Regions from separate parts of the Bradyrhizobium sp. NBAIM01 genome, predicted to be linked through region 1. Evidence: predicted binding sites of a transcription regulator. Region 1 holds the regulator's gene; each other region holds the start of a gene.

The links. Region 1 encodes LexA, which represses DNA repair genes until DNA is damaged. Its sites were predicted from a motif close to TGTTCNNNNTGTGTTCNG; they were not measured.
Region 2: a site for LexA is predicted at 3,256-3,273, ahead of I6F31_RS23770 (ribonuclease T2). Genes of this name have one in related genera too.
Region 3: a site for LexA is predicted at 2,495-2,512, ahead of rmuC (DNA recombination protein RmuC). Genes of this name have one in related genera too.
Region 4: a site for LexA is predicted at 3,541-3,558, ahead of I6F31_RS28450 (YifB family Mg chelatase-like AAA ATPase). Genes of this name have one in related genera too.

The regions. Positions count from the first base shown of each region.
Region 1 covers NZ_JADYVU010000006.1:209,974-215,900, reverse strand. The annotation lists gene I6F31_RS21340 (S41 family peptidase) at 1-356, opposite strand, end outside; gene I6F31_RS21335 (alpha-hydroxy acid oxidase) at 661-1,794, shown strand; gene I6F31_RS21330 (HAD family phosphatase) at 1,823-2,446, shown strand; gene I6F31_RS21325 (hypothetical protein) at 2,605-2,808, shown strand; gene glp (gephyrin-like molybdotransferase Glp) at 3,030-4,238, shown strand; gene lexA (transcriptional repressor LexA) at 4,415-5,116, shown strand; gene I6F31_RS21310 (hypothetical protein) at 5,502-5,927, shown strand, end outside.
Region 2 covers NZ_JADYVU010000007.1:310,205-316,131, forward strand. The annotation lists gene uvrC (excinuclease ABC subunit UvrC) at 1-92, opposite strand, end outside; gene I6F31_RS23755 (outer membrane protein) at 343-966, shown strand; gene I6F31_RS23760 (cold-shock protein) at 1,037-1,252, opposite strand; gene rlmJ (23S rRNA (adenine(2030)-N(6))-methyltransferase RlmJ) at 1,531-2,391, opposite strand; gene I6F31_RS23770 (ribonuclease T2) at 2,516-3,208, opposite strand; gene I6F31_RS23775 (hypothetical protein) at 3,328-3,789, opposite strand; gene I6F31_RS23780 (hypothetical protein) at 3,974-4,279, shown strand; gene I6F31_RS23785 (DUF3617 family protein) at 4,326-4,856, shown strand; gene I6F31_RS23790 (ATP-binding protein) at 5,027-5,927, opposite strand, start outside.
Region 3 covers NZ_JADYVU010000007.1:87,680-93,606, forward strand. The annotation lists gene I6F31_RS22630 (MFS transporter) at 1-635, opposite strand, end outside; partial or broken gene I6F31_RS22635 (GIY-YIG nuclease family protein) at 830-1,131, opposite strand; gene rmuC (DNA recombination protein RmuC) at 1,265-2,464, opposite strand; gene def (peptide deformylase) at 2,634-3,161, shown strand; gene fmt (methionyl-tRNA formyltransferase) at 3,298-4,221, shown strand; gene truA (tRNA pseudouridine(38-40) synthase TruA) at 4,360-5,097, shown strand; gene dapE (succinyl-diaminopimelate desuccinylase) at 5,271-5,927, opposite strand, start outside.
Region 4 covers NZ_JADYVU010000011.1:144,413-150,339, reverse strand. The annotation lists gene I6F31_RS28475 (type II and III secretion system protein family protein) at 1-77, shown strand, start outside; gene I6F31_RS28470 (CpaD family pilus assembly protein) at 127-858, shown strand; gene I6F31_RS28465 (AAA family ATPase) at 855-2,144, shown strand; gene I6F31_RS28460 (tetratricopeptide repeat protein) at 2,264-3,061, opposite strand; gene I6F31_RS28455 (PilZ domain-containing protein) at 3,142-3,387, opposite strand; gene I6F31_RS28450 (YifB family Mg chelatase-like AAA ATPase) at 3,616-5,154, shown strand; gene I6F31_RS28445 (hypothetical protein) at 5,263-5,730, shown strand.

The DNA.
Region 1 (5,927 bases):
ACGACCTTGACGAGGCCATCCTCCATCGTGACCTCGATGCCGAGCCCGCCGAACTCGCCGGAGGTGGTCTCCTGCATCTCGGTCCAGGCCTTGGCGTTCATGTAGCGCGAATGCGGGTCGAGCGAGGTCACCATGCCGGTGATCGCCCCCTCGATCAGCTTGGCATTGTCCGGCTTCTCGACATAGCTGGCCTTGACCCGCTCGAACACCGCGCCGAACAGATTGAGCTGGGAATAAGCATCACCCGCACTCACTGCCGCCCGCGCTGCCCATACGCCGCCCTGCGGGCTGGCTACCAGAAGGGTCAGGCACGCTCCCGTGAGCGTGCCCAGGGGGAACAGCAGGGTTTTCCGCATGAAGGTGCCTTTTGTGCTTGGCGTTTCTCTTGAGGCTGGGAGACGCCATGCAAATGGCGATCCAGTCCATCTCTCACAATACCATTCTGGTTTCTTCAAGGCCGGGATGCCGCGCTGGCGGGTACACCGAAGAAATCCCTTCGCCTTGGCCTAAACTTTTGGCAACGTTCCGAAACTGTTTCGAAGCAACACGACACCGGTCCGGGCCGCCCACGCTTCGCAGCTATGCGATTTTAGGATGGTTTTGGAGGGCCGGACGCGATAGGCGATGGCGACAAGACTTCAAATTCTCGGGAGGACAACAATGAATGAAGCGCCCCGCATCCGGCCGGAACGGAACGTCGAGCTCGGCGCTAGCGACGAGCCGTTCCAGAACCTGCACGAGTTCATCCGGAAGGCGCGCGCCAACCTCAACCAGAATGCCTGGGACTACATCATCGGCGCCGCCGAGACCGAGACCACGATGCGGCGCAACCGCATGGCGCTCGACGAGATCGCCTTCCGCCCGCGCGTGCTGCGCGACGTGCGCAGGATCGATGGCAGCGTCGAGCAGTTCGGCCGCAAGCTGCGTCTGCCGGTGGTGCTGGCTCCCGTCGGCGCACTCGAGATCTTCGATCCGGATGGCGCGGCGAGCGTCGCGCGCGCTGCGGGCAGGTTCGGCGCGGCGCACATGCTGAGCTCGGTGTCCGAGCCCGGCCTCGAGACGACCGCCGAGGCTGCCCCCGATGCACTGCGTCTCTATCAACTCTATGTCCGCGGCGACGATGCCTTCGTCGCCGACGTGGTCGACCGGGCCGAGAAGAACGCCTATGCCGCCTTCTGCCTGACCGTCGACACCGCCCATTACAGCCGTCGTGAACGTGACATCGCCAAGCGCTACGTTCGCGAGAGCCGCCTGCGCGCCACCGGCGGCGATTTCCAGAAGGGCCTGGAGTGGCGGACCGTGAAGATGATCAAGGACACGTTCAAAATTCCGCTGATCCTCAAGGGTATCGCCACGGCCGAGGATGCGCAGATCGCGCTCGATCACGGCGTCGAGTGGATCTACGTCTCCAACCATGGCGGACGCCAGCTCGACCACGGCCGCGGCGCCATGCACGTGCTGCCGGAGATCGTCGACGCCGTGAAGGGCCGCGCCAGGATCATGGTCGACGGCGGCTTTTGCCGCGGCACCGACATCGTGAAGGCGATTGCGGCGGGCGCCGACCTCGTCGGCATCGGCCGGCTGCAATGCTGGGCGCTGGCGGCAGCCGGCGAAGCCGGCGTCGCGCGGATGCTGGAGTTGCTCGAAGACGAGGTGCTGCGCTGCCTCGGCCTCCTGGGCGCCACCTCATTCGCCGAGCTCGACAAATCCTGCCTGCATCCGGCGGCCGCCACCAACGCGCCCAGCGTGTTCAGCGCGTTCCCGCTGTTCGACCACGAGCCCTATCGTTACTGACGCGCCATACTGAAGTGAAAAGGACGCAATGACATCGCTCTCTCCCGGCAGCGCGGATGCGCTGCTGTTCGACCTCGGGCGCGTTGTGCTCGACATCGACTTCTCCAAGGCGATCGCCTGCTGGGCGGGACATGCCGGCTGCCAGCCCGAGGCCATCATCGCGCGCTATGTGCGCGACGAGGCCTACCGGTTGCACGAGATGGGCAAGATCAGCGATGGGGACTATTTCGCCTCGCTGCGGTCCTCGCTCGGGATCGGCATCTCGGATGCGCAATTCCTGGAAGGCTGGAACGCGATTTTCGCCGGCGAGATGCCTGATATCGCCGAGCTGCTGCCGCGCGCGGCGAAGCAGATGCCGCTCTACGCCTTCTCCAACACCAATCGGCCGCACGTCGACCATTTCTCGAAGGAATATGCCGGTCTGCTCGGCCATTTCCGCGAGCTGTATCTGTCCTCCAGCATCGGCCTGCGCAAACCGGATGCCGAGGCCTTCGACCATGTCGTGGCGGCGATCGGCGTGCCGGCCGAGCGCATCGTGTTCTTCGACGACCTCGCCGAGAACATCGAGGGAGCACGGGCGCGCGGCTTGACCGCCGTGCATGTCACCTCGCCGCGTGATGTCGGGAACGCATTGAAAGCACTGGGGATCTGAGCCGCGGGAAAGCCCGGAGCGCGCTCACTTGCCGGAACAAAAACTGCTGAAAATGTGGAACCTGATCACTTTGTGCATTTTTATACAGAGTTCCGGGAACGGAATACCACCCTTCGGACTCATGAGTCCGTTGGGACTTCTACATTGGACTGATCGACGTGCTGGGCAAGACCTATCTCACCAAGCAAGCCTCTCTCCTGCTCGAATTCGCCAGAACCACCTCGGATTCTGACCTCTCCGCCAAGCTGATCAGCAAGGCCGCCGACCTAAAATCCCAGGCGGACCCGCTGCCGGACAAGGATCAGGGTCCCAAGCCGCCCGACGTCGCGGACATCAGTCCGGGCGATCCGACGGGGCGTTGAACGATGTTGGCCGTGGCGCTCGTCATTCTCGTCCTTGCCATGGCAATCCTCGTTCCGGTCTGTCTCGCCTTCCGCATCATGCCGCGGCGGAGTTGAGCCGACCTCCTCCACCCCCTGCGACCATGCAGGATAGATCATCCCGCGTGCTGCTTTGCCTCACGGCTGCACTCGGCTAGAACTCTCGCCGCCCATTGACTGATGTGCTCAGCAGGAGTTCGCCCGTGGCCCTGATGCCGGTTTCTGACGCGCTCGCCGCGGTGTTGGCCGGCGTCGAGCCGCTGGCTGAACAGATGGTTTGCCTCGACGAGGCCTACCATCGTGTGCTCGCCGGCGATGTCGCGGCACGGCGCACGCAGCCGCCGGAGGCGATGTCGGCGATGGACGGCTATGCCGTGCGCACGGCCGACGCGGCCATCGATTCCAGGCTGACCGTCGTCGGCGAGGTCGCGGCGGGTCGGCCGTTCGCGGGAAGCGTCGGCCCCGGCGAAGCCGTGCGGATCTTCACCGGCGGCGTCGTTCCCGACGGCGCCGATGCCGTCGTGATCCAGGAGGACACGGCTGCCGACGGCAAGCATGTCACGATCAAGGAAGCCGCCATTTTCGGCCGGCACATCCGCCCTGCAGGCGTCGACTTCCGCGAAGGCGACGTGCTGCTGCGCAAGGGAATCCGCCTCACCGAGCGCGATCTCGCCCTCGCCGCCGGAATGAATCATCCGCATCTCGCCATCATCCGCCGCCCGAGGGTTGCCGTTCTCGCCACCGGCGACGAGCTCGTGATGCCGGGCACCACGCCTGGTCGCGGCCAGATCGTCTATTCCAACGGCTATGCCCTGCATGCGCTCGCCCGCAGCGAGGGCGCCGAGACCATCGACCTCGGAATTGCCGCCGATACACTGGAGGCGACGTCCGCCGGCATCCGCCGCGCGCGCGAGAGCGGCGCCGACATCCTGATCACGACCGGCGGTGCCTCGGTCGGCGACCACGACCTGGTCCAGCAGGCGCTCAAGGGCGAAGGCATCGCGATGGCGTTCTGGAAGATCGCGATCCGGCCGGGCAAGCCGATGATGCACGGTCGGATAGGCGCGATGCGCGTGATTGGCCTGCCCGGCAATCCCGTGTCGTCCTACGTGTGCGCCTTCCTGTTCATGGTCCCCTTGATTCGCGCCCTGTCGGGCCGTTCAGCGATTCATCATCGGCGCGAGCGCGCCGTGCTGGGCTGCGATCTCGCCGCCAACGACCAGCGCGAGGACTATCTGCGTGCGCGGCTGGAGGAGCGCGACGACGGCACGCGCGTCGCCCTTCCGGTCAGCCATCAGGACTCCTCCCTTCTTGCGAATCTCGCTGCGGCACAGGTACTTCTGGTGCGCGCACCGTTCGCGCCGAAGGCCGAGGCCGGCACGCCTTGCGAGGTGCTCCGGCTGCCCGTCTGAGCCGCCCAGCCACACGCATTCCGCGAGCTTGGCCGCGTTCACCATAAATTAAGCAGTTGCGGAACACATATCGAACATATAGTGTCCGTTCATGATTTGTTTCGAGGATGTAGCGGCTTAGTGCCGGCTTCATCGTGTCGGAATCGAACGACATCAACCGGGGGACTTTGGTCGAGATGTTGACGCGCAAACAATACGAGCTTCTGCGGTTCATCAGCGAACGTCTGAAGGAAAGCGGCGTGCCGCCGTCCTTCGACGAGATGAAGGATGCGCTCGACCTGCGCTCGAAGTCAGGCATCCATCGCCTGATCACTGCGCTCGAGGAGCGCGGCTTCATTCGCCGCCTGCCCAACCGCGCCCGTGCCATCGAGGTGATCAAGCTGCCCGAGCTCCAGGCCGCCGCCGGCAATCGCCGTGGCTTCACCCCGAGCGTGATCGAGGGCAATCTCGGCAAGGTGCGCGCGAGCTCCAGCCCGCCCGCGGACGAGGGCGAGCGCCCCGTCGCGGTGCCCGTGATGGGCCGCATCGCCGCCGGCACGCCGATCGAGGCGCTGCAGACCCGCAGCCATACCATCAGCGTGCCGCCGGACATGCTCGGCTCGGGCGAGCACTACGCGCTCGAAGTGCGCGGCGATTCGATGGTCGAGGCCGGCATCCTCGACGGCGACATGGCGCTGATCCAGCGCAACGAGACCGCAAATACCGGCGACATCGTGGTGGCATTGATCGACGACGAGGAGGCCACGCTCAAGCGCTTCCGCCGCCGCGGCGCCTCGATCGCGCTCGAGCCCGCCAATGCCGCCTACGAGGTCCGCATTCTTCCGCCGAACCGCGTGAAGATCCAGGGCAAGCTGATCGGGCTTTACCGGAAGTACTGATACGGGAAACATCAAGCGCCGCGCGCGTTTCGATCGGCATCGGCGATCCAGGATCGGAGCGGATACTTGTCCGCTCCGGCTGGACGGTTTCTCTGGTTCTGCGCCGGCTGTCCGGTCCATCTTCCCGCGCGACATTCCCCCGCGCAGGCGCGCAGCCATTTCTGCTTCGCCGGTAGAGTTGTGCCGGCAGTGCTGATAGCTCCGGCCGAATGCAAGGACGCGAGGTTTGTTCCTATCGAATCCGGGAAAGATAATGTGATCGCGCGCTGCGGACGCGAGCCGCAGATTTGCCCATAACCGAGCAGAGCGTTGTATGCTTCCACTCTGATAGAGGCCTGCGCCTCGAAAGAGACGCGGGTCGCTATCCCAGCATGAGGAGCACCCGATGTGTGACTACAGCCTGCATGCCGTCGCGACGCGCCCCGCCGAAGTCGGCGAGACGATCGTCACGACAACCTTCCGCGGCACCTCGACGCGCGGTTTCGCTTCCGAAGCCGATCCCTCCGTCGCGGTCTGTCTGCTGCCGGGGACGGAGCTCGCTTTCGCCGACAACGTCCGCTACGACAACCGCTGGATCTGGACGCGCACCGTGAACTCTCGCGTCGGCAAGTTCGGCAAGATCGACCCGCACATTCCCGATCGCCATCATGACGCGATCGAATTCCCCGACGGCAAATACGTGCTGGTGACGCAGCTCGTCGAAGGCCAGCGCGCGACCGTGCTGCAATTGCCGGTGACGCAGCCAGCCCCCGAGCGCGAGCACAAGCCGCAGATCGTCGCCGACACGCGGCCCACGATCACGCGCCTGCCG
Region 2 (5,927 bases), on a different contig from region 1:
GGCCCGGCCAGCCGCTCGGGCGGCGTGTCGCTCGCAGCCGGCGGCGCCTTGCGCGCGCGGTCGTCCGGATTGTCGGGGGAATCGTGAACCATGGGACGAATTTAGGCGCTGGGGGGACTGATTTGAAGTTCCGGCCATGCGGCACGCACAGAGGATGGCGGGCAGCTCCCGGTAACGCTTCCTTAAGTCTGTTAAGCGGGCGGTAACCCGGCTTAACAGCCCTTTAACTTAAAACTCTCGATAAATCCTACGCGAAAAGCTCTTGGTTCCGTAACCATGCGGTTTTGCTCGCGCGGCGGCGCGGGCATCGCTCGGGTTGCGACAGTGGCGTTGGAGTGAGTGATGAAGAGGCTCGTTGTGGGCGCAGCCGCGTTGGTTGCGGCCGGCTGGACAGCTTCGGCAGAGGCCGCTGATCTCCAATACGGGCAGCGCGCGCCCTATACCGTCAATCAGCCGCTCAATGCCTATAGCTGGGCGGGTCCCTATCTCGGCGGCAATATCGGCTATGAATGGGGCTCGGTCGACAACAACCCCACCAAGCCGTCCGGCTTCGTCGCCGGTGTGCAGGCCGGCTACAATTTCCAGAACGGCCCGTGGGTGTTCGGCGTCGAGGGCGACATCCAGGCCGCCGGCGCCGACGACACGTTTGCGCCGTGGAAGTTCTCCAACCCGTGGTTCGGCACCCTGCGCGGCCGCGCCGGCTATGCGTTCAACAACGTGCTGTTCTACGGCACCGCCGGTCTCGCCTTCGGCGAGCTGCGCGCGCAGACCTTCGGCTGGTCGGAGTCGCACACCACCGCGGGCTGGACCATCGGCGCCGGTGCGGAAGTCGGCCTCGCGCCGAACTGGAGCGCCAAGCTCGAATATCTCTACATCGATCTGTCGACCAGCCAGTTCGCAATCACGGGCGTGTCAAACGGCTATAGCGCCAACGTTGTCCGCGCAGGCGTGAATTATCGCTTCTGACATCCAAAGAAGAAAATACCGGACCAGCCTCCCGGCCGCTCGCGGCCGGGATTTTTTTTTGCCAGGATCGCTAGGAGAGGATCACCAGATTGACCGCCTTCGGTCCCTTCCCCTTCTTGTCCGGTTCGACTTCGAAAGTAATACGCTGTCCTTCGGCAAGGTCCTTCAGTCCCGCCCGCTCCACAGCAGTGATGTGAACGAAGACGTCGCGACCGCCGTCGTCAGGCTTGATGAAGCCGTAGCCGCGCTCGCCGTTGAAGAACTTGACCGTTCCCGTCATGGCCATCGGGAAACTCCCCCTCATTGCTCCTCCGTCGCGACGCAGACTCACGTCGCGACATGACCGGGCCTTACGGAGCCCGGGAGCTGGCCATCCTTGGACGGACCTGATCGGTCCGGCGGGATCTTTCTTAGGGCCTTCACTCCGCCGCAACCATTCGCGGAAGCGGAACGTAAAGCCAGTCACGGAAATAGCATAATACGGTTCTTTGCAGATTGACTACCGGTCCTGCATATTTTTCCCAAGAATGCCGGAGTGTTACGGCTTGGCGTCAATGCTTGGCGCTAAGGCTTGGGCACCTCCAGCCGGAATCTGGCAGCACCGCCCTGGCCGAGCGGTATTTCCAGCTCCGGCAGAATGGTCTTGAGCTCGCCGTGCAGCGTGTAGGGCGGGTTGACGATCAGGAGACCGGTGGAGGTGAGGGCGGCGCTGTCGGCTTGCGGCGCGACGCTGAATTCGAGGCGCAGGCATTTTCCAGGCGGCTTTGCTGCAGCTGCGAGCCGCGCCACGGTTTGCGCCAGCGTGTCGGTGGCGCGCCGGTTCTTGGCGGGATACCAGATTACGTAGATACCGGTCGGCCATTTCGCGAACGCTGCCGAGAAGGCTTCGCCGAGCCGCTCGAACTCGTCCTTGGCCTCGAAGGGCGGATCGATCAGCACGAGGCCACGCCGCTCCTTCGGCGGCACGAAGGCCGGCAGCGCCACCCAGCCGTCGAGATCGACCACGCGGGCTTGCTCGTCGCGGCGCAGCGCATCGATCAGCGCTTTGCGGGCCTTCGGCTCGAGCTCGCAGGCGACGAGCCGGTCCTGCGGCCTGAGCAGGCCGCGCGCGATCAACGGCGAGCCCGGATAGGCCTTGAGCTCCCCCTTTGGGTTGAAGGCGCGGACGATGTCGAGATAGGGCTTCGTCAGCGCTGCGCTCTCGTTGGACAGGCGCGCCTGCAGCAGCCGCGCGATGCCGGTCAGCCATTCGCCGCCGCGGCGCGCCTCGTCGCTGTTGAGATCGTAGAGGCCGGCGCCGGCGTGGGTGTCGATGACGCGGAACGCTGCCGGCTTGTCCTGCAGATAAGTGAGGATGCGCGCCAGCACGATGTGCTTGATGACATCGGCGAAGCTGCCGGCGTGGAAGGCGTGGCGGTAGTTCATGGCGGAGAGGACTACGTTGTCTGGCGCGATCCTAACCCCCTGTCATTGCGAGCGCAGCGAAGCAATCCAGAAATGCGTCCGCGGAGGCACTCTGGATTGCTTCGCTGCGCTCGCAATGACTGAGCTACCCGCCCCTGATCGGCGGCATCGTCACCTGGTCGCGGCGGCAGGCGCGGCGCTCGATCTCGTCGCAGGCGCGGAATTGCAGGTCCTTGCTGAGGCAGATGCGGACCTCGGACAGCCGCGTCCGGTTGCAGGTGACCGAGACGGCGGCATTGCTGAGACCCGGATTGGCCTTGACGAAGGCCTCCTCGACCTCCGCCGGCGCGACGGTCTTGGCCTGCGCCAGATCGAGATATTCGGGCGGGATCTTGATCGCAGCGCGCGCCTTGCGGATCATCTCGAAATAGCCGCGGCCCTCCAGCCCGGAGCAGGTGCCGTGCTTGTCCCATTCGTTGAAGATCAGGCCCGGCGCCGGCATCAAATCGAGCATCGAGGAAACGATATTGCGGTTCAGCCGCGGCGCCGGCCGCTGGCAGTATTCCGGAAAACCGTTCTCGTATTGCGGCCACAGCCCATGCACCACGAAGGCGTAGGGCCGTCCGCCGCATTGCATCTGGGACCGGCCGCCGCGTTCGGCCGCTTCCTCGCAGAACGAGGGCGACCATGAAAGCGCCAGCACATAGAAATCGAACTCGCCCGGGGCGTTCTGCCGCTTGTCCTGTGCCTTCGCACCGCCGGCGAGGCTAGCCAACCCCGCAGCAAGAGTGAGCGAAATCATCAAACGGGACAACGAACGCAATCTGAAGTGAAACATGGCGACGCCCCTCAACTAGACTGTGCACACACAGCCTAGCAGGCGATGGGAACATTTCAAGAACAAAATTGGGGCGGCAGTCATCGGCTGGCTGATCAGCCCGAATCCGCCGCTGTTGATCAGGGCTTGGCGGCGCGGCAGGCCGGATTGTAGGCCCAGTTGCGGTCGACGCCGACGACGCACCATTCGACACCGTTGCCGTAGGAGGCAAAGCCGCCATCCTCGATGATCGAGAAATGCACCTTGCGCGCCTTGCCGTCATTGAGCATGGCCTCACCGGTGCAATAGCGGCGCGGAATGTTGTCGGACTGCCAGGGCCGGAACGCCGTCTCGCGAACGGCGGAGAAACCGGTGATCTGCAACGAAGAATTCCAGAACGTGTATTCCTTTTCGGCGAACTCGTGCACGATCCTCGGCAGAGCCCAGTCGCAAGGGGCGACGGCACCGTCATAGCGCGGCCCGCTCAGCCAGAAATTCAGCTCGAGCGGATTGGCGGCCCTGGCCTCGCCGAGCGACAGCGCTCCCAACATGAGGCCGAGCACGGCGGCAAAGCGGAGCGATTTCAGGGAGGGGGCGCGCATGGTCAATCCGGACAGCTAAGGTCTTGCGAAGGCTGGACGGTGCCGCGAAGGTTGGGGCGGGTCAAGTGCAGCGCGGCAACACTTCGCCAGGACTTGACCAGGATGTCGCGGCCAACAGGGGTTCGGTTCTTTTCACGTCCGTCCCGGCACCGTAGACTGGCGCCAGCCAATTGGAGTGACGGGAATGCGAATCATTGCGGCCGCGGGCCTTCTTGCCAGCCTGATCGTCTCGGGCATGGCGAGCCAGTCGGCGCGCGCCGACATCTTTTCTCTGGTGCCGCCGTTCAAGGGCAACGACACCGGCGGCATCATCGCCTATTCGATGGCGACCCAGGTCGATGCGCGTCAGGTCGCCGTCGATCACTGCGCCCGCTACGGCAAGGTCGCGAAATTCCTGGGCGTGCAGGCCTATGAGGGCGGCTACATCTCGTTCTCCTGCCGCTGGGTGCCCTATGGCGCCGCCGACCGGCCGATCCGCACGCTGTACTGAGGCGCTGTCGTAGGCGCCGCACCTCTCTCAGCCGGGAGCTTCCCTCATGACGCGCAAACTCGCTTTGCTCGGCTCGACGCTTTGCCTCGCATTGTCGGCAGGCAGCGCCGGCGCCGACGAACTGCCGCTGCGCAAGGCCGGTCTTTGGGAGATGAAGCTGGTCACATCGGGCTCGCCCATGCCCGAGATGACCATGCAGCACTGCACCGACGAGACCGTCGACAAGGAGATGAGCAACAACGTCTCCCCGATGGCCAAGCAGATCTGCGCCAAGCAGGAGATCAAGAAGACCGCGACCGGCTATGTCAGCGATTCCGAGTGCAGCGTCGCCGGTGTCAGCACGACCTCGCATGCCGAGATCACCGGAGACTTCAACTCGGCCTACACGGTGAAGACGACCTCACACGCCAAAGGCGGCGTTGCCGGTGCGGCGGGGCGCGATAGCACGACGACGCTGCAAGCCAAGTGGCTCGGGGCCTGCAAGCCGGATCAGAAGCCCGGCGACATCGTCATGCCCGGCGGTTTCAAGATGAACACGCGCGACATGGACAAGCTGAAGGCGCTGCTGCCGAAGTAGGTGTGCTCTTTCCCTCTCCCCTTGTGGGAGAGGGTGGATCGCCGCAAAGCGGCGAGACGGGTGAGGGGTTTCTCTCCGCGAATTCAATGAGACTTGGACGCGCGGAGAGATACCCCTCATCCGGCGCTTCGCGCCACCTTCTCCCGCAAGGGGAGAAGGGAAGACCGCACCTACACCGGTATCCGCACGCTTGCCCTCAATCCTCCCATCGGGCTGTCACCGAGCGTGATGTCGCCGCCATGCGAGCGGGCGATGTCGCGGGCGATCGCGAGGCCAAGGCCGGTGCCGCCTTCATCCTGGTTGCGGGCGTTGTCCAGCCGCAGGAACGGCTTGAACACCTCTTCGCGCAAGTGGGCGGGAATGCCCGGGCCGTCGTCATCGACGGTGACGGTCAAATAACGGTGATCGCGTTGGCCGGTGATGGCGATGTTCTTGCCGTAGCGCGCTGCGTTGGTGACGAGGTTGGCGAGGCAGCGCTTGAACGAAGCCGGCTTCACCGTCACCACGGGCAGGCCGTTGAAGGCGACGGTCGCGGTATGGCCGTGACGCTCGGCATCGCTGCGCAGCTCCTCGAGCGCCTGCGCCATGTCGGTCGGCTGCGACTGCTCGCCGGAATCGCCGCGGGCGAACGCAAGGTAATCCTCCAGCATCATCGACATTTCGTCGACGTCCTTGCGCATGCCTTCGAGCTCGGGACTGTCTCCGATCAGTGCCAGCTCGAGCTTGAAGCGGGTCAGGATGGTGCGCAGATCGTGGCTGACGCCGGCGAGCATCGCGGTGCGCTGCTCCATCGTGCGCTCGATGCGCGACTTCATCTCCAGGAAGGCGACCGCCGCGCGCCGCACCTCGCGCGCGCCGCGCGGCCGGAAATTCGGCGCCTCGCGGCCCTTGCCGAAGCTCTCGGCGGCATCGGCAAGGCGCAGGATCGGCTTGATCTGGTTGCGCAGGAACAGCACCGCGACGATCAACAGGATCGAGGACGTGCCGACCATCCAGAACAGGAAGATCTCCGAGTTCGAGGCATAGGCGGCGCTGCGCTGCGCGAACACGCGCATCACGGCGTCGTCGAGC
Region 3 (5,927 bases), on a different contig from region 1:
ACCAGAGCCGCCATCACCACATAGCCCCACATCCAGGCGGCGCCACGCGGGACGATCGCCTCGAAGCCGGTGACGATGAACAGGGCGCCTGCAGTCGAGACCAACATGCCGATGCGATAGGCCGCGACATAGGCGGCCATGCCGGCGGCCTGCTCGCTTTCGGGCAGGCTCTCGACGCGGAACGCGTCGACCACGATGTCCTGCGTCGAGGACATCGTCGCGACCAGCAGCGCGCCGAGTGCGACCAGCAGCGGCGAACGTGCCGGATCGGTCAGCGCCAACAGCAGAATCGCGCCGATCAGCAGCAGCTGCGCAAACACCAGCCACCCGCGGCGACGTCCGAAGGCCTGCGTGAACAACGGCACATGCAGCGCATCGACCAGCGGCGCCCACAGGAACTTGAACGTGTATGGCGTTCCAACCAGCGCAAACAGCCCGATCGTTCCAAGATCGACCCCGGCTTCGGCCATCCACACCAGCAGCGTCGAGCCCGACAGCGCCAGCGGCAGCCCCGAGGAGAAGCCGAGAAACAGCACGATCAGCACGCGCGGCTGCAGGTAAACAGCAAGGCTGTCGCGCCAGGAGGGCGAGGCGGTGGAAGTCGCGGCGGGGGAGGTCGCGTCGGGTGCGGTCATGGGGGCGTGTTAGCAGATTCTGGGGGAAAAGACTCTCGCGGTAGCTGGTGAGACGGGAGAGCTTCCAACACGCTCGGTGTCATCGTCCGCGAAGGCGGACGATCCAGTACTCCGCGGCGTCTCGGTTCAACCACACGGGCTGCGGAATACTGGATGCCCCGCCTTCGCGGGGCATGACATTGAGCATGACGCCATCATGATGGTCCGGCTATCCCAGGATAGAGGTCATCCCAGTTTGGGTTATGCTGCTCGATCAAGCGGACCTTCCAGGCCCTATTCCACTTCTTCAACCGCTTCTCCCGCTTGATCGCATTCTCGGGATGGTCGAACTGCTCGAAATAGACAAGTCGGGCGACGTCGTACTTCTCCGTGAAGCTTTCGATGACCTTCAACCTGTGCTGCGCCACCGGCGGATGAGATCGTTCGTCACGCCGATATAGAGCGTACCGCCAATTCGGCTGGCGAGAATGTACACGTAGTACTGGCGTGGATCCATCTTCGCCTTCCATTCCGCCGTCATCGTCCGCGAAGGCGGGCGATCCAGTAAACACCGGCACGTCGGCTTAACAACGATCGTCACGGCGTACTGGGTGCCCCGCCTTCGCGGGGCACGACAGTGTGCCCTAGTCTCACTCCCCCGCCTGGAGCTTGCGCGGAAACAGCTCTGCCGCTCCCGTCGCCACCAGCCGCGGTGTCTCCGGCGCATCGCTCTTGCTGAAATCGAGCTCCTCGATGCGGCCTGCGCGCTTTTCGATCTTGTCGGCGGAGATCAGCACTTGGCGGACGTCCTCGTTCACGTCGGCAAAATGCTTTTGCAGCTTGAGCACGCGGTCGCGCAGGCGCCCCAAATCGTCGCCGAGCTTGATCACCTCGGTGCGGATCTGGTCGGCGGCGTCGCGCATGCGCGCGTCTTTCATGATCTGCTGCATCACCTGGATCGCGAGCATCAGCAGCGACGGCGACACCAGCACGACGCGGGCGCGATAGGCCTTCTGGATCACGTCGTCGAAGCCGTCATGGATCTCGGCATAGACCGATTCCGACGGCACGAACATCAGCGCCATCTCCTGGGTCTCGCCGGTGACGAGGTATTTTTCCGCGATGTCGCTGACATGCTTCATCACGTCGCCGCGCAGCCGCTGCGTGGCAACGCGCCGCTCCTCGTCGGTGCGGGCGTCGTGCAGCGCCGTCATCGCCTCCAGCGGAAACTTCGCGTCGATGCAGAGCGGGCGCTGATCGGGCAGGAACACGACGCAGTCCGGCCGCTTGCCGGTCGAGAGCGTGAACTGGAACTCGTAGGAGCCCTTGGGCAGACCGTCCTGAACGATCGCCTCCATCCGCGCCTGGCCGAAGGCGCCGCGCGACTGCTTGTTGGCGAGCACGTCGCGCAGGGTGGTCACCTGCGTGGTGAGGTCGGTGAGGTTCTTGTGCGCGTTGTCGATGATGCCGAGCCGTTCATGCAGCGCGCGCAGGCTCTCCATGGTGTTGCGGGTCGAATGTTCCATGGACTGGCCGACCCGATGCGTCACCGAATCAAGTCGCTCGTTGACGGCGCGCGCCATCTCGGCCTGGCGGCCGGCGAGCGCCTGGGTCATGGCGTCGACCCGCCCCGAGGCCTCGCTCTGGGCGTGCAGCACCTGGGCGAGCCGCTCCTCGAGCTCGTCGGCACGGATTGCGTTCGCCATGGCGAGTTCCGCGCCACGCCGCCCCGAGCGCGCGATCACAACCGCAATCACAACCAGCAGGATGAGGACGAGCGCACCGAAGCCGATCAGCGCATCGACGATGCGCACCGGCCAGTCGCCCAGCATGACAATGATCTCGTTCATGCCGCCTTGTAGCCGATTCGCTGCGCTCTCGCGAACGAAGAGGGAACATTCTGGGTTAACCGGGCCCTAATTTTCATGGTTAATGAAAGGTGAAGTTTTATGGTTAGCGAGGGGTTAACGGGTTCCGGGCCGCATTGACCGCATCCGGCGCGCGGCTTAAATCGCGGCCATGGCCCTCAGAGAAATCATCATCCTGCCCGACAAGCAGCTGCGCCTGGTCTCCAAGCCGATCGAGAAGGTCACGGCGGAGATCCGCAAGCTTGCCGACGACATGTTCGAGACCATGTACGACGCGCCCGGCATCGGGCTGGCGGCGATCCAGGTCGCGCAGCCGCTGCGCCTGATCACCATGGACCTCGCCAAGCGCGATGAGAACGGCGAGACCAAGCCGCTGCCGCGCGTCTTCATCAATCCAGAGATCATCGCCTCGTCCGAGGAACTGTCGGTCTACGAGGAAGGCTGCCTCTCGATCCCGGAATATTACGAGGAGGTCGAGCGGCCCGCGAAGGTGCGCGTGCGCTTCACCGATCTCGACGGCAAGGTGCACGAGGAAGATGCCGAAGGGCTCTACGCCACCTGCATCCAGCACGAGATCGACCATCTCAACGGCGTGCTGTTCGTCGACTATCTGTCCAAGCTCAAGCGCGACCGCGTCATGAAGAAGTTCGAGAAAGCCGCCAAGCGCGCGGCGGAGTGATAATTCCTCCGCCGTCATGCCCGGGCTTGTCCCGGGCATCCACGTTCTTTGCCGCCGCGAGCAGGACGAACGTGGATGGCCGGGACAAGCCCGGCCATGACGAGTACCTTGCTCGTTTCAAGGATTGTCTCGTCAAATGCCCCTCCGCCTCATCTTCATGGGCACGCCCGATTTCTCCGTGCCGACGCTGCTCGAGCTGGTCGCGCACGGCCACGAGATCGCGGCCGTCTACACCCGCGCGCCGAAGCCGGGCGGCCGGCGGGGCCTGCAATTGCAGCCGACCCCGGTCGAGGAGGCCGCGCGAAAGCTTGGCATTCCCGTGCTGACGCCGAAGACTCTGAAGACCGAGCAGGCGCTGGCCGAGTTCCGCGCCTTCGATGCGGACGCGGCCGTCGTCGTCGCCTATGGCATGATCCTGCCGCAGGCGATCCTCGATGCGCCAAAACTCGGCTGCTACAATCTGCACGCATCGCTGTTGCCGCGCTGGCGCGGCGCCGCGCCGATCAACCGCGCCATCATGGCTGATGATGCCGAGAGCGGCGTGATGGTGATGAAGATGGATGTCGGCTTAGATACCGGCGACGTCGCCATGGCCGAGCGCATCACGATCACCGACAGCATGACCGCGCTCGACCTGCACGATCGCCTGTCCCGGTTGGGGGCCGACCTGATGGTGCGCGCGATGGCCGCGCTCGAACGCGGCGGGCTCCAGCTCAAGGCGCAGAGCGCGGACGGCGTCACCTACGCCGCCAAGATCGAGAAGGCCGAGGCGCGGATCGACTGGACCAGGCCCGCGCGCGCGGTGCTGCGCCACGTCCATGGCCTCTCGCCCTTCCCCGGCGCCTGGAGCGAGCTTGACGATGCCCGCGTCAAAATCCTGCGTTGCGAGTTGGCGCAAGGCGCCGGCGCGCCTGGCGACGTGCTCGACGATCAGCTTATCGTCGCCTGCGGCGACGGCGCCATCCGCATCATCGAGCTGCAGCGCGAGGGCAAGGCCCGCATGCAGGCCGCGGACTTCCTGCGCGGCGTGCCGTTAAAGGCGGGATCCAAATTCACCTGACACTGTCATACCCCGCGAAGGCGGGGTATCCAGTACGCCGAGGCTTCTCGGTCAATCGGATAAGCTGCGGAGTACTGGATTGTCCGCCCCAGTGCGCAACAGCGCACAAGGCGGGCAATGACGACGAAACTGGACACGATGCCCCGCTACAAGCTCACCATCGAATATGACGGCGCGCCGTTCTTCGGCTGGCAGGTGCAGGACACGCTGCCGTCGGTGCAGGGCGCGCTCGAGGCGGCCGTGAAGGCGATGACCGGGGCGGATCTGCGCGTGCACGGTGCCGGCCGCACCGATGCCGGCGTGCATGCGCGCGGCCAGGTCGCCCATGTCGACGTCGACAAGCAGTTTCCGCCGGGCCGTTTTCGCGACGGGCTCAACGCGCATCTGCGCCCGCATCCGATCGCGGTGCTCGAGGCCGAGATCGTGCCCGACGATTTCGAGGCGCGCTTCTCGGCGGTCAAGCGCCACTACCGCTATCGCATCGTCAACACTCGCGCCAATCTCGCGCTCGATGTCGGCCACGCCTGGCGCGTGCCGCGCAAGCTCGATGCCGACGCAATGCACGCGGCGGCGCAGCGCCTGCTCGGCAAGCACGATTTCACCACCTTTCGCGACACCGAGTGCCAGGCCAAATCGCCGGAGAAGACGCTCGACCAGCTGGACGTGATCCGCGATGGCCGCGAGATCAACGTCATCACCTCGGCGCGCTCGTTCCTGCACAGCCAGGTGCGCTCGATGGTGGGATCCCTGGTCTGGGTCGGCGAGGGCCGCTGGACCGCCGACGATCTCTCCGCCGCACTCAAAGCCCGCAACCGCACCGCCTGCGGCATTGTCGCCCCGCCCGAGGGGCTGTATTTGATGAAGGTGGATTATTAGGCGAGCGGCGCAGAGAGCGGGCATGCTCTCGCCAAACCTCGGTGTCATGCCCCGGCTTGACCGGGGCATCCAGTACGCCGCGGCCTCTCGGCTCAATCACTGCCGTCTCTGGAATACTGGATCGCCCGGTCAAGCCGGGCGATGACGGTCGTGTTTGTGGAGGCAACACTGCCTCAAGCAAAATACCGCGCCAAAATCCCGCGATACACTTTCGTCAGCCTCTCCAGATCCGCCACCGGCACGCGCTCGTCGATCTGGTGCATGGTCTGCCCGACCAGGCCGAACTCGATCACGGGGCAATAGCTTGAAATAAACCGCGCATCCGACGTGCCGCCTGACGTCGACAGCTCGGGCTTGCGTCCCGTCACCTCCTCGATCGCGGAGACCGCGAGATCGGTGAACGGACCCGGCTTGGTCACGAACACGTTCGAGTTGGAGGGCTCCCACACGATGCGGGCCTTGATGCGGTTGCCGCAGGCTTTGGCGAGACGCGTCTCCACCAATTCACGCAAGCTCGCCTGGGTGTGGTTGTCGTTGTAGCGGATGTTGAATCTTGCGCGGGCCTCGCCGGGGATGACGTTGAAGGCCTTGTTGCCGACGTCGACCGAGACGAATTCGAGATTGGACGCCTGGAATTGCGCGCTGCCATGGTCGAGCGGCTCGTCGGAGATCGCGACGATCAGCCGCGAGATATCAGGCACCGGATTGGAGGCGCGGTGCGGATAGGCGACGTGGCCCTGCACGCCGTCGACGACGAGCGTGCCGGATTGCGAGCCGCGCCGGCCGATCTTGATGGTGTCGCCGAGCGCCTCGACGTTGGAGGGCTCGCC
Region 4 (5,927 bases), on a different contig from region 1:
ACCGCCTCTACGGCATCGCGAGCCGTGTCGATCCGGTGGCCGGCACGCCGGGCGATTTCGGCTTCATCATCGACTGAGACGAACGGTTTGGGGACCGGGCAAGGCAGGGGCAGGAGGGATCAGGGGATGAGGACAACATCAGCCGATCGACGTCGCAATTTGCGGCTCGCGCTGGCACTGACGGGCCTCTCCGTCATGCTCGGCGCCTGCAACACCACCGAGATCGTCACCCAGACGGTGCCGACCGATTATCGCCAGCGCCATCCGATTGCGGTGCAGGAAGGCAAGAAGTCGATCGTGATCTTCGTCGGCAAGAGCAGAGGCGGCCTCTCGGCTGCGCAGCATTCGGACGTCGCGGGCATCGCGCGGGACTGGATGCGCGAAGGCACCGGCTCGGTCGTCGTCGATGTGCCGGTCGACACCGCCAATTCGCGCGCGGCCGCCGCAACCTATCAGGAGATCCGCTCGGTGCTCATGTCCGGCGGCGTGCCGTCGCGCGCCATCGTCCAGCGGCCCTATCGCCCTGATGATCCCGGGCTGCTGCCCACCATCCGCCTGAGCTATTCCAAGATCACCGCGGTCGCCGGCCCCTGCGGGCTGTGGCCCGAAGACGTCGGTCCCAACATCCTCAACCCCGGCTACACCGAGAACCGCCCCTATTTCAATCTGGGCTGCGCCAGCCAGCGCAATCTCGCCGCGATGATCGACAACCCGGCTGACCTCGAGCAACCGCGCGCCGAGACGCCCGCCTATACCGCACGGCGCGACATCGCGTTCGATCGCTATCGCAAGGGCACGACGACGACGACCACCTATCCCGAATCCGACAAGGCCAAACTCAGCGATACCGCCAAATGACAGGCATCGACGACGAAGACGCGGACGATCCGCAGCACCCCGAGGAACACATCGCGCCGGTTCCTCGCATTTCGGTGCAAGCCTTCTGCGAGACCGAGCAGACGCTCAAGGCGGTGACGGCGGCTGGCCAGGATCGCCGGCTCGCCAAGGCCCATCTCAGCGCCAAGGACGGCGGCCTCGCCGCGGCGATCGAAGCCTATGAATCGATGCCGACGCCGAACGTGATCGTCATCGAGTCCGACGGCACGCGCGACATCCTCGAAGGACTGGACGACCTCGCCGGCGTCTGCGATCCCGGCACACGCGTGGTCGTGATCGGCAGCCCCAGCGACACCGCGCCCTATCGCGAGCTGGTGCGCCGCGGCGTCAACGACTACGTGGTCGGCCCGGTCGAAACCATCGACGTGGTCCGCTCGATCTGCAGCCTGTTCTCGGCCTCGGAAGCCATCATCACCGGCCGCGTCATCGCCGTGGTCGGCGCCAAAGGCGGCGTCGGCGCGTCCACCGTCGCGCATAATCTGGCCTGGACCATCGCCCGCGATCTCTCGCTCGATTCCGTCGTGATCGATCTCGACCTCGCCTTCGGCACCGCGGGCCTCGACTACAACCAGGATCCGGTGCAGGGCATCGCAAACGCGGTGCTGTCGCAGGACCGGCCGGACACGGCGCTGATGGAGCGCCTGCTCGCCAAATGCACCGATCGCCTCAGCCTCCTGGCAGCGCCCGCCACGCTCGACCGCGTCTACGATTTCGGTGCCGAAGCCTTCGATGCCGTGTTCGACACGCTGCGCATGACGACGCCCTGCATCGTGCTCGACGTGCCCCATCAATGGTCCGGCTGGACCCGGCGCGCGCTGGTGAACGCCGACGACATCGTGATCGTGGCCGAGCCCGATCTCGCCAATCTACGCAACACCAAGAACATGCTGAGCGTGCTGAAGGCGGCGCGACCGAACGACCGGCCGCCGCTGTACTGCCTCAACCAGGTCGGCATGCACAAGCGTGCGGAGATCGAGGTCAAGGCCTTCGCCAAGACCATGGAGAGCCAGCCGATCGCGGTGATCCCGTTCGATTCGAAACTGTTCTCGACCGCGGCCAATAACGGCCAGATGATCGCGGAGGTCTCCAGGACCCACCGCACCACCGTTCTGTTCCAGAATATGGCGAACCGCCTCGCCGGCCGCGGCGAGGTGAAGAAGCCGAAGCGCTCGCTGCTCGAGCCGCTTTTGAAGAAGCTGAAGGGCAAGTCAGGACGCAGCTCGGCCCCGCATCGCAAGGCGTCGTAGGCGCGGCTTATTTGAGCATGATCTCCGCGCAAACGCCTTCCGCGTTTGTCGCGAGGGAAAACCGCTTCACACTTTGCGCTGACGCGGCCCTTCGGGTCCGGATCATGCTCTAGGGCGGACTACCTGTCCGCCCGCTGCTGCTTTTTCGCCAGCAGCTGCTTCAGCGCCGCGACCTTGGCCGCGGCCTGGTCCGGCGGCAGATCTGCCTTGACGAGGATTTCGGCCTCGGCCTCGCGACCCTGCAATCCCAGCACGAGCGCCAGATTGGCGCGGACCCGCGCATCGTTCTGATTGCGCTGATGGGCGCGGCCGAGCACCTGTTCCGCCTTCGATAGATTATTCTGCAGCATGTAGGACAGGCCGAGATTGGACAGCACGGTCGGCTCGTTCGGCACGATCTTCAACGCCGCGGCGTAATATTGCTGGGCTTCCTCGTTGCGGCCGAGCTGGTCGAGCACAGCGCCCTGCGCCGACAGGATGCGCCAATCGGGATCCTCGGGCGAATGCGCCCGGCCGAGGACGTCGAAGGCCTGCTGGAAATTGCCGTTGTCGGCGAGCGCGCGGCCGTAGCCGGCGAGCAGCGCCTTGTTGCCAGGACGGGCGAGCACGGCCTGCTCCAGCACTGCGACCGCCTGCGCGCGCTGGCCGCTGCCACGCAGCGCCTTGCCGTATTCGAGAGCAATGGCGGGATCGCTCGGCTTGGCGCGATAACGCTCGCGAAGTGCGTCCATCTCCGGCGTGGGGTCGGCCTTGCTGTCGGACTTGCCGTCAAGCTTGGCGGCGGACTCCCGCTTGCCGCCGAGCGCACCGGTGACGTCGTCGATGCCGGCCGTCTGACAGCCGCCGAGCGCGAGGATCAGGACGGCGGAACACAGATATCCCGCCGGGGATAAGGCGAGGAACGAACGCTTGGGCATACTCTGATCACTCGGCAACTGATCAGAGATGCTTACCCATTAACGCTAAAGTCCCGTTAAGGAGGCGCGCCTGTTGAGGTTCAGTCGACGAACTCGGCGCCGAATTCGCAGCCGATGCGCCAGCGCAGGCGGCATTGGCGGGAATAATCAGGCGCGAAGATGATGGTGAATTGCGGCGGCACTTCCAGAAATTCCGCCACCACTTTCACGCCGCCATCCGAAATGTCCGTGATCGTGCAATCCCGCGGCAGCGAGCCCGCGCCAAAATGAATCTTGGCGAGACGGCTGCACACCCGACGTTCGCTTCTCCGGCGATTTGCAAGCATTTGAACTGTTCACCCGTTAGACCACGGCCCATCCCGCAGCCCTAGGAGTAGCGGACATTCGTTGGAATGTGCTGAGGAGAGAAGGGGGCATTCGAGACGTAGTGTCTGGGCTGCGTTTACGATTGGTTAGGATTTGACCGGCCGCCAAGCGATTGTTCCCGTATTGTTCTTGCGGAAACGGCCGCGCTCTGCTACCCCTAATTGCAGCAAAGGGCAGGCTGGTTCGGCATGGTTCAGCGGGTTTCTACCGTCGCCTTTGAGGGGATCGAGGCCCGCGCGGTCGACGTGCAGGTGCAGGTCGCGCCCGGCCTGCCGGCCTTTGCCATCGTCGGCCTGCCGGACAAGGCGGTGTCGGAGGCGCGCGAGCGGGTGCGCTCGGCGCTGATCGCCTCGGGGCTGGCGCTGCCGGCGCGGCGGATCATCGTCAATCTGGCCCCGGCCGACCTCCCGAAGGAGGGCAGCCATTACGACCTGCCGATCGCGCTCGGGCTGATGGCCGCGATCGGCGCCATCCCGCCGGATGCGCTGACCGGCTTCACCGTGCTCGGCGAGCTCGGCCTCGACGGCTCGATCGCGCCGGTGGCCGGCGTCCTTCCCGCCGCGATCGGCGCCAATATGCGCGAGGAAGGTCTGATCTGCCCGGCGTCCTGCGGCTCCGAAGCGGCATGGGCGAGCCCGGACATCCAGATCATTGCCGCACACTCGCTGATCCAGATCGCCAACCATTTCAAGGGCACGCAGGTGCTGTCGCGGCCGACGCCGAAGGTGCACGAGGCCGCCGTCTCGCCGCTCGACCTGCGCGACATCAAGGGCCAGGAAAGCGCCAAGCGCGCGCTGGAGATCGCGGCCGCCGGCGGGCACCACCTGCTCATGATCGGCGCGCCGGGCGCCGGCAAATCGATGCTGGCCGCGCGCCTGCCCTCGATCCTGCCGCCGCTGTCGCCGAGCGAGCTGCTCGAGGTCTCGATGATCGCCTCGGTCGCCGGCGAGATCGAAGGCGGCGCGCTGACGGCGCGGCGCCCGTTCCGCTCGCCGCACCATTCCGCCAGCATGGCCGCGCTCACCGGCGGCGGCGCGCGCGCCAAGCCCGGCGAGATCTCGCTGGCACATCAGGGCGTGCTGTTCCTCGACGAATTGCCGGAGTTCGATCCGCGCGTGCTGGATTCGCTGCGCCAGCCGCTGGAGAACGGCGAGGTCGCGGTGTCGCGCGCCAATCATCGCGTCACCTACCCTGCCCGCTTCATGCTGGTCGCGGCGATGAATCCCTGCCGCTGCGGCAATGCGTTTGAGCCCGGCTATGCCTGCAAGCGCGGCCGCATCGACCGCTGCACCGGCGATTACCAGGCGCGCATCTCCGGTCCGCTGATGGACCGCATCGATCTGCGCATCGAGGTGCCGGCGGTGACGGCCGCCGACCTGATCCTGCCGCCGCCGTCGGAAGGATCGGCCGAGGTCGCTGCCCGCGTGGCGGCGGCGCGCGACATCCAGCTGGCGCGCTATGCGGATGCAGGCCTGCCCCATGTCCGCACCAATGCTGAAGCCCCCGCCTCCGTGCTGGAGGAGATCGCAAAGCCGGACGCGCAGGGCCAAAAACTGCTGCGCGACGCCGCGGAGACCATGCGCCTGTCGGCGCGCGGCTATCACCGCGTGCTGCGGGTGGCGCGCACGCTGGCCGACCTCGACCATGCCGACAAGATCGGCCGGCTGCACCTCGCCGAAGCGCTGTCGTACCGCGCACTCGCGGAGGATGTGCGCCAGCTGGCTTGATCATTCCGCGCATCAACCCGGCGGTAACGACTTTCCTTTACGCTCTGCAAACCATAAGGCCCGACGCGTTTCGGTTGTGAGTTCCCGGGGCCTAGCGAGTAGAGCGTCATGTTGCGTTTCAAGTTCCTGGCCTCGGCTGTTCCCCTGTTGGCGGCTGCGGTGTTCGCCCGCGCCGAGATCGGATCGGTGTCGCATCCCTGCATCGCGCTGGGCGACACATCGGTCGAGCTCACCTCGCTGTTCTGGACCGCCGGTGTGCATGTCGCCTTCACCGACGATCCCGCGCGGGCAACGGTGCGGGTTCAGATCACCGAGGATGCCGACGCCGCGGATTTTGCCGTGGTCGACGACGGCCTCGGCTCCGAGCCTGACACCTGCCAGGCCAGCCCTTCGACGCGTCTCGTCTCGATCGCCGCGCAGCCGGTCGACGGCGGCCAGGTGGTCTATCTCTCCAGCGAAGGACCGGCGGATTACCGCATCTATGTGCGCTCAAAGACGTTCTCGCCGCGCGAGGCGGCGGCGCTGATCGTCGGCGCCCGCGGCCGCCATGGCCGCTTCCAGGCGGCATCGCTTTAGAGCTTTGTGTTTGAGCATGATCTCCGCGCAAACGCGTTCCGCGTTTGTCGCGAAGGAAAACCGCTGCACACTTTCGCTAACGCGGCCCTTCGGTCCGGATCATGCTCTGACCCGTTAACGTCTCGTCAACCCTGTTCGGAGGCGGCGCCACCGCCGCAATTTGTTCGCAAGGTCGGCGGGCCATCGTCGCACGCGGC